DNA from 3 places in the Billgrantia antri genome. Region 1 is predicted to be linked to each of the others. Evidence: predicted binding sites of a transcription regulator. Region 1 holds the regulator's gene; each other region holds the start of a gene.

Region 1 (3,254 bases):
GCGGGGCTCCCCCATCGGCTGATCGGGCGGAGTGCCATGTAGATAGATATAGCGCCTCTGGGAGTCGACGTCGCCGCCGCGATTGACTCCCCGCTCGAGCCCGCACAGCCAAAGGATACGGGTCAGGATCCAGTCTCGCCCAGGATGCGCCTCGGCCAGCGCCGCGCTGTACACTTCACCGGTGGGACGTCGGCCACGAAACACCGCGCCCGGCGGCTGTCCTTGACCGATCGCTGCCCGCACGTAGTGCCAGCCGCGCGGCGTGCAACCACTGCCCTCACGCTGGCCCACCCCCGCCGCGGCCGTCGATACCGGCCACTCCGCCTGGCGCTGCTCACCCTGCCACTGGACGAGGCATTGACGACCGATGTCCACCTCGAACCACAGCCCCTCCCTGGGTGGCAGGGCCTCCAGTTGCGGAGTACGCATATCAGCTCGCCTTGGCCGGCTGGGCGGCGGGCGGCGGCAGAGGCGCATTCATGGCCGCTACCACCACGGGGCGCAGGCGCCGAATCAGGTCACGCACCGAAACGTGCTCATGATAATCCTTCTCGGCGATGTCGCGCAGTGCGTCGAGACCGGAGAGGGTGAAGATCACCGTCCCCAGCACGAAGTGCAGGCGCCAGAAGCGCTCGGCATCGGGCAACTCAGGCGTGGCGCGGCGCACCAGATCCGTGAAGCGGGTGAACACGCTACCGTACTCCTCCTGGATATGCCGCCTCAGGTGGCCCTGGGCCTGACTGTAGGCGAGTCCCAGCAGCTTCATGAAGACCTTGAGACTGTGCTTCTCCGCGGGCACCTCGAGCACCGTTCGGGCCATGGTCTCGAGCAGTTGCTCCAATGGGATGACAGCGCCGGCGTGCTGCGCCTCGAGTTCATCGAGAGCGTGATGAAAGCGTACCGTGAAAGGGTCGAGATAGCGCGAGAAGACCGCCTGGATCAGCGCCTTCTTCGAGCCGAAGTGGTAGTTGACCGCAGCGAGGTTGACGCGAGCCTTGCTGGTGATGGTACGTAGCGAGGTCTCGGCGAAGCCGCGCTCGGCGAACAGCACCTCGGCGGTATCGAGGATGCGCGTGACGGTATCGGTCTGGGCCATGATCAGTTCCCACTGAAAACAACTGTTTTAAACATTACAAAAGTCTACGCCATTACATCTTTTGCCTCAATGTATCGATGAACGAAAGCGTTTTAAACGCTTTTGCGATACGAGGCGAGACGCTCACCACCCCCCCTTTTACTGTATGGGCTTCCATGCTGTATACTTGACCAATACGGCAGTCACGCCTCTGGAGTTCGCCATGACCCGCCCTCTCACATCGCGCCAGCAGAACGTTTATGACTTTATCGTCAAGACCATGAACGAATTCGGCTACCCGCCCACTCGCGCCGAGATCGCCCGTGCACTGGGCTTTCGCTCGCCCAACGCCGCCGAAGAGCACCTGCGCGCCCTGGAGCGCAAAGGCGTGATCCGCGTGATACGCGGCACCTCCCGCGGCATTCGCCTGCCCGCGCAGGAAGCCGACAGCCTCGTCAGCGAACCTAGCGCCGAAGGCCTGCCCATCATCGGTGAAGTGGCCGCCGGCAGCCCTGTCCTTGCCGCCGAACACATTGACCGCTACTGCCCCCTGCCACCCGACTTCTTTACTCCGCGCGCCGACTACCTGCTCAAGGTACGCGGCCTGTCGATGAAAGACATCGGCATTCTCGAGGGGGATCTGCTGGCCGTGCATCGCACCGACCGTGTGCGCGACGGCCAGATCGTGGTGGCACGCCTGGAGGACGAAGTGACGGTCAAGCGCTTCCATCGCCAGGGGCATCGTGTGGTGCTGGAAGCCGAGAACGCCGACTTCGCCCCGATCGAGGTGGACCTGCGCCGACAGGAGCTCGACATCGAGGGGATTGGTGTGGGAGTGATACGCGGCGGCAACGGCCAAGCTTTGGGGTGAGAGCTGGCGAATCTCCATGAGCCGCAAGATTCTGCATGCCGATTGCGACTGCTTCTATGCCGCGGTGGAGATGCGTGACAACCCGACGCTGCGCGATGTGCCGCTAGCCATCGGTGGCAGTGCGGAGGGGCGCGGGGTCATCGCCACCTGCAACTACCCTGCCCGCGCCTACGGCATTCACTCCGCCATGCCCACGGCGCGCGCGCTGCGCCTATGCCCCCACCTGACCCTGCTGCGCGGGGACTTCGATCGCTACCGCGAAGCGTCACGCCAGATATCGGCGATCTTTCACGAACTCACCCCGCTGGTGGAACCGCTATCGCTGGACGAAGCCTTTCTCGACGTCACCGACGTTACGCGCTTCTCGGGCAGTGCCACCTGGATGGCACGCTGGCTGAAGGAGGAGTGCCTGAAGCGCGTCGGCATCACGGTGTCAGTGGGTGCCGCTCCGTCGAAATTTCTGGCCAAGATCGCCAGCGACTGGGATAAACCCGACGGCCTTACCGTCATTTCTCCGTCCCAGGTGGACGACTTCGTGTGCCAGCTTCCGGTCAACAAGCTGCACGGCGTAGGCCCGGCCACGGCCAAGCGATTGCAGGCCCTCGACATCGAGACCTGCAGCGATCTGCAGCGGATACCGCTCGACCGATTGCTGCAGGAATTCGGCAAGTTCGGGCGGCGCCTGTTCGAACTGGCCAGGGGAATCGACGACAGGCCGGTGCGCATCGAGCGCGAACGCAAGTCGGTGAGCGCGGAGATCACCTTCGCCAGCGACCTGCCCGACCTCTCGCTATGCCATGCCGAGCTGGCACCCCTGTGCGAGCGTCTCGACGCCCGGCTCGCCCGGCACGGACATCCGCCCGTGGCCGGCATTTTCGTCAAGGTACGCTTCGACGACTTTTCCCTCACCACCCTCGACTCACGAGGCGGCTTGCCTAATCTGGAGAACTTCGCTGCCCTGATGGAACAGGCCTGGGCACGCCGCGCGCGCCCGGTACGGCTGCTCGGCGTAGGAGTCAGGCTGGTGACGGACGATGCGCGGCGTCAGCTCAGCCTGCCGTTCTGAAGCTTCATTTGGTATCGATATAGCGGTGGTCGTTGAAGGTAGCGACCCAGTCGGGGTGATAGACCATCAGCACGCTGAGCAGCATTCCGGTGAGAAAGGCCTCCGAAGGCATCAGTAGTGGCAGGAACAGGGCGTACTCCTTTGCCAGATGGATGGCATCTGGGTCGCTGGCTCCGAGCATGACCAATCCCAAACCGGCGAACCCAGTCCCCAGCGTCGCCAACGCGGCGCCGAAGAAACCG
Region 2 (3,254 bases), 660 kb from region 1:
CAGCGTCTCGGCCGCACCGGGCAGGACCGCCTCGCCCAGGATGAAGCGAGCCATCAGTACGCCATCGCAGGCCAGCAGCACTTCGCTCTCCCCCGAGTCACCGGCCTGCTCGGTGGTAACGCCCTGCTCGGCGAACCAGGCACGGCTGCCCAGCAGCAGGCTACGACCGTCGGCAAGACGTACGCGGCGACCCAGCCCCTCGATCTCCTCGCTTTCAGCCACTTCCTGGGCCTTATGTTGGCCAGCCTGCCTGGCGTACCTGTGTACGGCTCGCGCCAGAGGATGATCGCTGCCGCGCGCCGCCGCCGAGGCCAGCGCCAGCAGCGCCGGCTCAGAAAGGTTGGCCGTCGAGTGCATGGCCTGCACCTGGGGCTCGCCGGCGGTGAGCGTGCCGGTCTTGTCGAACGCGGCGCTGCGAATTCGTGCCAACGCCTCGAAGGCACCCGGGTCGCGCACTATCACGCCACGCTCGAGCGCCTGGGTGCTACCCGCCAAGCCGGCCAAGGGAATGGCCAGCCCTACGGCACAGGGACAGGCCACGACCAGGACCGATAACGCCCTCACCCAGGCCGCCTCGGCCGGCGCGCCCGCCAGCCAGGTCGCCGCCAGGGTGAGCAGTGCAAGGGCCACTGCCACGGGGCTGAGCCAGGCGGCAAAACGATCGGCCAGGCGCTGCAGTTCGCCCTTGCGGGCCTGCTGCCACCACATCTGCTCACGCAGCCGGTCCAGACGACACTCACCGGCGGGTGCGGTGACCTCGAACACCAGCGCCGTGCCGAGGTTGCGGCAGCCGGCCGCCACGGCATCACCCGGCAGGCAGCGCCGTGGGGCGCTTTCGCCGGTCAGCGGCGAGAGATCGAGTAACGCCTCGGAATCCCTGAGGGTTCCGTCCAGCGGCAGCGTCTCGCCGGACTCGACGCGCAGCCGCTCCCCCACCGCCACGGCGTCGAGCGAGCAGTCCTGCCAGGCGCTCTGCACCCAGCACTGCACTCGCGCCGGCGGCTGATGCAGCGACTGGAACGCGCGCAACCCGCGGTGACGACACAAGGTTTCCACCAGCCGGCCTACCAACAACAGCGCAATCAGCATCACCGCGGTATCGAAATAGACCTCGGGCGAACCGCGCAACAACAGCCACAGCGAAACTCCCACCGCCGTCAGCGTGCCCAGCGCCACCAGCGTATCCATGCCGGGTCGTCCCGCCCGCGCCGTGCGCCACCCGGCACGGTAGAACGGCAAGGCCACGTAGCCGATCACCGGCAGCGCAAAGGCGCCGGACACCCAGGCCATGACCAGCTCCAGTCGCGGACTTGGCATGGCGCCGACATAGATCAGCAGCGAAGCGAGCATGGTCCACATGCCGAAGGCCACGGCCATCAGCAGCCGCAGGGTGAGATAACGGCTCTCGGCACCGAGCCGCGCCTCGGCATCTTCTGCCGCCTCGGGCGGGCCGAGGCGATAGCCGAGACGGCGTACGGCAGCCGCCAGACGGGGCTCGCCGAGAGCTTCCGGCGCACCTTCCACCAGCAGGGTCGCGCTGGGGTAGTGCACGCTGGCGGTGGCGACCCCGGGCAGCCGCATCAATTGGGCCTCGACAGCCAGCGCGCAGCTGGAACACCAGAGTCCCTGCACCGAATACAACGCTTCGGTACGACTGGTGAAAGACATTTTGGAAGTTGGCGTCATGCTCATCAGCGTAATGAGCCGCGGCCATTTATCCAGCGTTGGCACTTCGTGAGCGCACCGATATACTGTATATAAATACATGTATAGAGAGCCGCCGTCATGCCGCAGTTCGACCAGCAGCAGCCGCGCAAGGGGCGCGGCGCCACCTACAACCCCGATAACCGCTTCTCTCCGACACACAGCGATACGGAGGACGACGGCTGGTGGCAGGAAGAGATGCCGACGCGCCTGGCTACGGTAGTCAGCGAGGAGCGAGCCCGCAGCGCACTGGCGTGGAACGACTCCCCCGACCTCGGCTTCGATCGCTCGCTGAATCCGTACCGCGGCTGCGAGCACGGCTGCATCTACTGCTACGCGCGGCCCAGTCACGCCTACTGGGACATGTCGCCGGGCATCGACTTCGAAACCCGACTGATCGCTCGCACCGGCCTGGTGGAGCGGCTGCACGAAGAGTTCTGCAAGCGCAGCTACGTATGCCGGCCTATCGCCCTCTCCGGCAATACCGACTGCTATCAGCCGCTGGAAGCGGAGCGTGGTTCCACCCGCGAGATACTGGCCTTCCTGCTCGAATGCCGTCATCCGGTCTCGATCATCACCAAGAGCGCCTTGGTCCTGCGCGACCTGGACCTGCTCGCCGAGCTGGCGCGCCTGCGTCTGGTCAGGGTGTCAATCAGCCTCACCAGCCTGGATACCGAGCTCAAGCGCAGCCTGGAGCCACGCGCCGCCTCGCCTGCCGCACGCCTGCGTACCATTGAACGCTTGAAGCGTGCCGGCATCCCGGTAGGTGTCATGGTCGCACCGATCATTCCGGGCCTGACCGACCACGAACTGGAACGTCTTCTCGAAGCGGCGTGCGATGCGGGGGCGGAGTCTGCCGGATGGACGCTGCTGCGCTTGCCGCGGGAAGTGGCCCCGCTCTTCGATGAGTGGCTGCAGGCATATTATCCGCTGCGTGCCGACAAGGTGATGAGCCTGATGCGCCAGTGCCGGGGAGGCGCCGAATACGACAGTCGCTTCGGCAAACGCATGCGCGGCGAGGGCATCTTCGCCCAGCTCATCGCCCAGCGCTTCGACAAGGCCTGCCGACGCCTAGGCCTCAACGATCCGGGGAAGCGAGACTCGCGCCAGCTGGACACCACGGCCTTCCGGCCGCCCCGGGCTCAGGGCGACCTGTTCAGCTGACAACGAGCTGAGGCATGCTCCGGCGGAAGAAAGCAGCTCGTGGCGAATCAGGAAGACTGCCGCCTGTCCTCGATGACGGTGCCGTTCGCCTGGACTTCGGCCTCATGGCCCGCTTCGCGCCACGGCTCGGCCAGCGCCTCCTCGTACCACTGCTGCATGGCAGGTAGCGCCAGCAGTCGTTCGACGTACTCCCTTGAGAGCGCACCGAGTTCGAGGCCAAAACTCTGCACGCGGAAGGCCACGGGAGCGAAGAAGGCATCCACTGCCGTAAAGGACTCCCCGGCCAGGAAGGGGCCGCCAAAACGCGTGAGGCCCTGCTGCCAGAGTTCATCGAGGCGGGCGAGATTGCGGGTCAACGTATCCGGCGTCCGATGCAGTTTCACTTT
Region 3 (3,254 bases), 1.9 Mb from region 1:
GGTGTCGCCGTTGGTGGCCAGCACCTCGAACTGGGTCTCGCCGTCGACGTCGGCCACCTCGATGATGGAGATGTCGAAGGTGCCGCCACCCAGGTCGTACACGGCGATGGTCTTGTCGCCACGCGCCTTGTCCATGCCGTAGGCCAGCGCTGCCGCGGTGGGCTCGTTGATGATGCGCTTGACCTCGAGCCCGGCGATGCGACCGGCATCCTTGGTCGCCTGACGCTGGGAGTCGTTGAAGTAGGCCGGCACGGTGATCACCGCCTCGGTGACGGTCTCGCCCAGGTAGTCCTCGGCGGTCTTCTTCATCTTCTTCAGCACTTCGGCGCTGACCTGCGGCGGCGCGAGCTTCTTGCCCTTCACCTCGACCCAGGCGTCGCCGTTATCGGCCTCGGTGATGCCGTAGGGCACCATCTTGATGTCCTTCTGCACCACGTCGTCCTTGTAGCGACGACCGATCAGGCGCTTGATAGCGTACAGGGTGTTCTGCGGATTGGTGACCGCCTGGCGCTTGGCCGCCTGCCCCACCAGAATCTCGCCATCATCGGTGTAGGCGATGATGGAAGGCGTGGTGCGGGCGCCCTCGGCGTTCTCGATCACCTTGGCGCTGTCGCCGTCGAGCACGGCCACGCAGGAGTTGGTGGTCCCCAGGTCAATACCGATGATGCGTCCCATAGGAAATCCTCGAAAAATTCGTTTGCCTTGAATCCATCTCAGCGGCGTCTGCCGCGGTTGACGACTATCTGGGGGGCGTGAACTCGCTTTTCAAGCCCCACCCCCGTTTTCATGTTCGGCTCAGCCAGCCGCCTGACTGACGACGACCATGGCCGGACGCACCAGGCGCCCGTTGAGCGTGTAGCCCTTCTGCACCACTTCCATCACACTGTTGGGCTCGAGCTCGGGGTTGGGCACCATGGCCATCGCCTCGTGATACTGCGGGTCGAACGGCTCGCCGGCGGGATCGAGCATCTCGACGCCGAACTTGCCCAGCACGTCCTGCTGCATCTTCAGCGTCATGGCCACACCCTCGCGGTGCGCCTCGCTGGCGTCCTCGCCCATGGCCTCGAGCGCCTTCTCCAGGCTGTCGACCACCGGCAGCAGCTCCTTGACGAAGCGCTCCAGGGCGAACTTGCGCGCCTTCTCGGCCTCCTGTTCAGCCCGGCGACGCACGTTCTGTGCCTCGGCGGCAGCACGCAGCGCCTGGTCCTTGGCCTCGACCAGGCTCTGCTCCAGCTCTTCGACCTGGGCGGCCAGCATGTCGGCCTCGGGGTTGTCGCTCACCGCCGTCGGCTCCTCGGATGGGGCGGAGGCATCCTCCCCGACGCCAACCGCATCGTCCAGTTCGCCTTCCACCGGCTCCGGCCGAGCCTCTTCCTCGCGCCGTTCCAGCTCGTCGTCAAGCGGGGTCTGGGGTTCTTTAGCCATGCGCATCTCCTGAAGCGTGGTTCGGCCATACGGCCGCAACGGTGTCGAATGGGCGAAAGCCTCGAGTCTGCCCGCCTATATGGGGGCCTTGCCGGCAATCTCAAGAGAACAATGAAGCGCGAGCACCATGGAGATATTGAGCGGCCGCCTCGACTACTGTATAAAAACGCAATACCTTGTATGGATATCCAGCCATTCTGTGCCGGTTGCCGGGAGGTCTCATGCTGACGCAGCTCGCCATTCGCGATTACGCCATCGTCGATACGCTCGACCTGGAGCTTGCCGGCGGCATGACCGCCATTACCGGCGAGACCGGCGCCGGCAAATCGATCCTGCTCGGCGCCCTGGGGCTGTGCCTGGGCGAACGTGCCGATGCCGGCAGCGTACGCCACGGCTGCGAGCGCGCCGATCTCTCGGCACGCTTCGACATCGCCGCCCTGCCGGCCGCACGCCGCTGGCTCGCGGAGCGCGAACTGCCCGACGACGACTGCCTGCTGCGCCGCGTGGTCACCGCCAATGGGCGCTCCAAGGCGTGGATCAACGGCCAGCCGGCCACCGTGGCCGACCTCAAGGCGCTCGGCGAGCACCTGGTCGAGATCCACGGCCAGCACGCCCACCAGCTGCTGCTGCGCGAGGAGACCCACCTGCGCCTGCTCGACGACTTCGCCGGCAACCGCAGCGCCGTGAGCGAGCTCAGCGAGACCTTCCGTCGCTGGCAGACGACCCGCCGCCGCCTCAAGCAGCTGACCGAGAGCGGCGACGAAGTGCAGGCGCGCCGCCAGCTGCTGCGCTATCAGGTCGAGGAGCTCGATGCCCTGGCCCTGGGCGATGACGAGCTTGCCACTCTGGAGCACGAGCAGGAGCAGCTCGCCCACGCCGAGGAGACGCTGCGCGAGGCGCAGTTTGCCGCCGAATGCTGCGACAGCGACGACGGCGGCGCGCTGACACTGCTCAACCAGGCCACTCATCACCTCGACCCGCTACCCGGCAGCGACCGCGGCGCCTTGGCGGAAGTGCTCGCCATGCTCGGCGAGGCGCGAATCCAGATCGAAGAGGCCGTGCGCGAGCTGCAGCGTTTCGCCGACGCCACCGAGCTGGACCCCGAACGGCTGGCCTGGGTGGAGTCGCGCCTCGGCGAGGTGCACCGCATTGCACGCAAGCATCACGTGATGCCCGAAGAGCTGCCCGCATTGCACCGCCGCCTGCAGGCCGAGCTGGAGAGCCTCGAAGGCGGTGAACACGACCTGGAAGCACTGCGCGCCGAAGTGGAGGCCCTGCGCGACAGTTGGCGCGAGCGGGCACGCACGGTGGGCGAGGTTCGCCGTCAGGCGGCGGGGAGATTCGGCAAGGCGGTACAGGAGCAGCTCGCCTTCCTGGCCATGGGCAAGGCGCGCTTCGAGGTGGAGGTCGAGGGCCGCCATAGCCCCCAGGCCGACGGCATGGAGGAGGTACGCTTCTTGATCAGCGCCAACCCCGGCCAGCCGCCACGGCCCCTGGCCAAGGTCGCTTCCGGCGGGGAACTGTCGCGCATCAGCCTGGCGATCCAGGTGGTCGCTGCCCGCCACTCCACGATTCCCAGCCTGGTGTTCGACGAGGTGGACGTGGGCATCTCCGGCGCCACCGCCGAAATCGTCGGCCAACTGCTGCGTCGGCTGGGCGATAACGGCCAGGTAATGACAGTGACCCACCTGCCGCAGGTGGCAGCCCAGGCCCATCACCACCTGCACATCGAGAAGCAGGCCAAGCGCGACATCACCTTGACGCGCATGGCGCTGCTCGACGAGGCCGGCCGGGTCAGTGAGCTGGCGCGCATGCTCGGTGGCGTCAAC

The links. The regulator LexA, encoded in region 1, represses DNA repair genes until DNA is damaged. The targets are predictions, from matches to a motif close to TACTGTNTANNTANACAGTA.
Region 2: a site for LexA is predicted at 1,750-1,769, ahead of HNO53_RS14420 (PA0069 family radical SAM protein). Genes of this name have one in related genera too.
Region 3: a site for LexA is predicted at 1,580-1,599, ahead of recN (DNA repair protein RecN). Genes of this name have one in related genera too.

The regions. Positions count from the first base shown of each region.
Region 1 is NZ_CP053383.1:2,448,273-2,451,526, forward strand. It holds gene HNO53_RS11355 (L,D-transpeptidase) at 1-429, opposite strand, end outside; gene HNO53_RS11360 (TetR/AcrR family transcriptional regulator) at 431-1,096, opposite strand; gene lexA (transcriptional repressor LexA) at 1,299-1,946, shown strand; gene dinB (DNA polymerase IV) at 1,963-3,012, shown strand; gene HNO53_RS11375 (energy-coupling factor ABC transporter permease) at 3,017-3,254, opposite strand, start outside.
Region 2 is NZ_CP053383.1:3,105,990-3,109,243, forward strand. It holds gene HNO53_RS14415 (heavy metal translocating P-type ATPase) at 1-1,668, opposite strand, end outside; gene HNO53_RS14420 (PA0069 family radical SAM protein) at 1,786-2,868, shown strand; gene HNO53_RS14425 (glutathione S-transferase family protein) at 2,916-3,254, opposite strand, start outside.
Region 3 is NZ_CP053383.1:4,302,679-4,305,932, forward strand. It holds gene dnaK (molecular chaperone DnaK) at 1-675, opposite strand, end outside; gene grpE (nucleotide exchange factor GrpE) at 796-1,425, opposite strand; gene recN (DNA repair protein RecN) at 1,647-3,254, shown strand, end outside.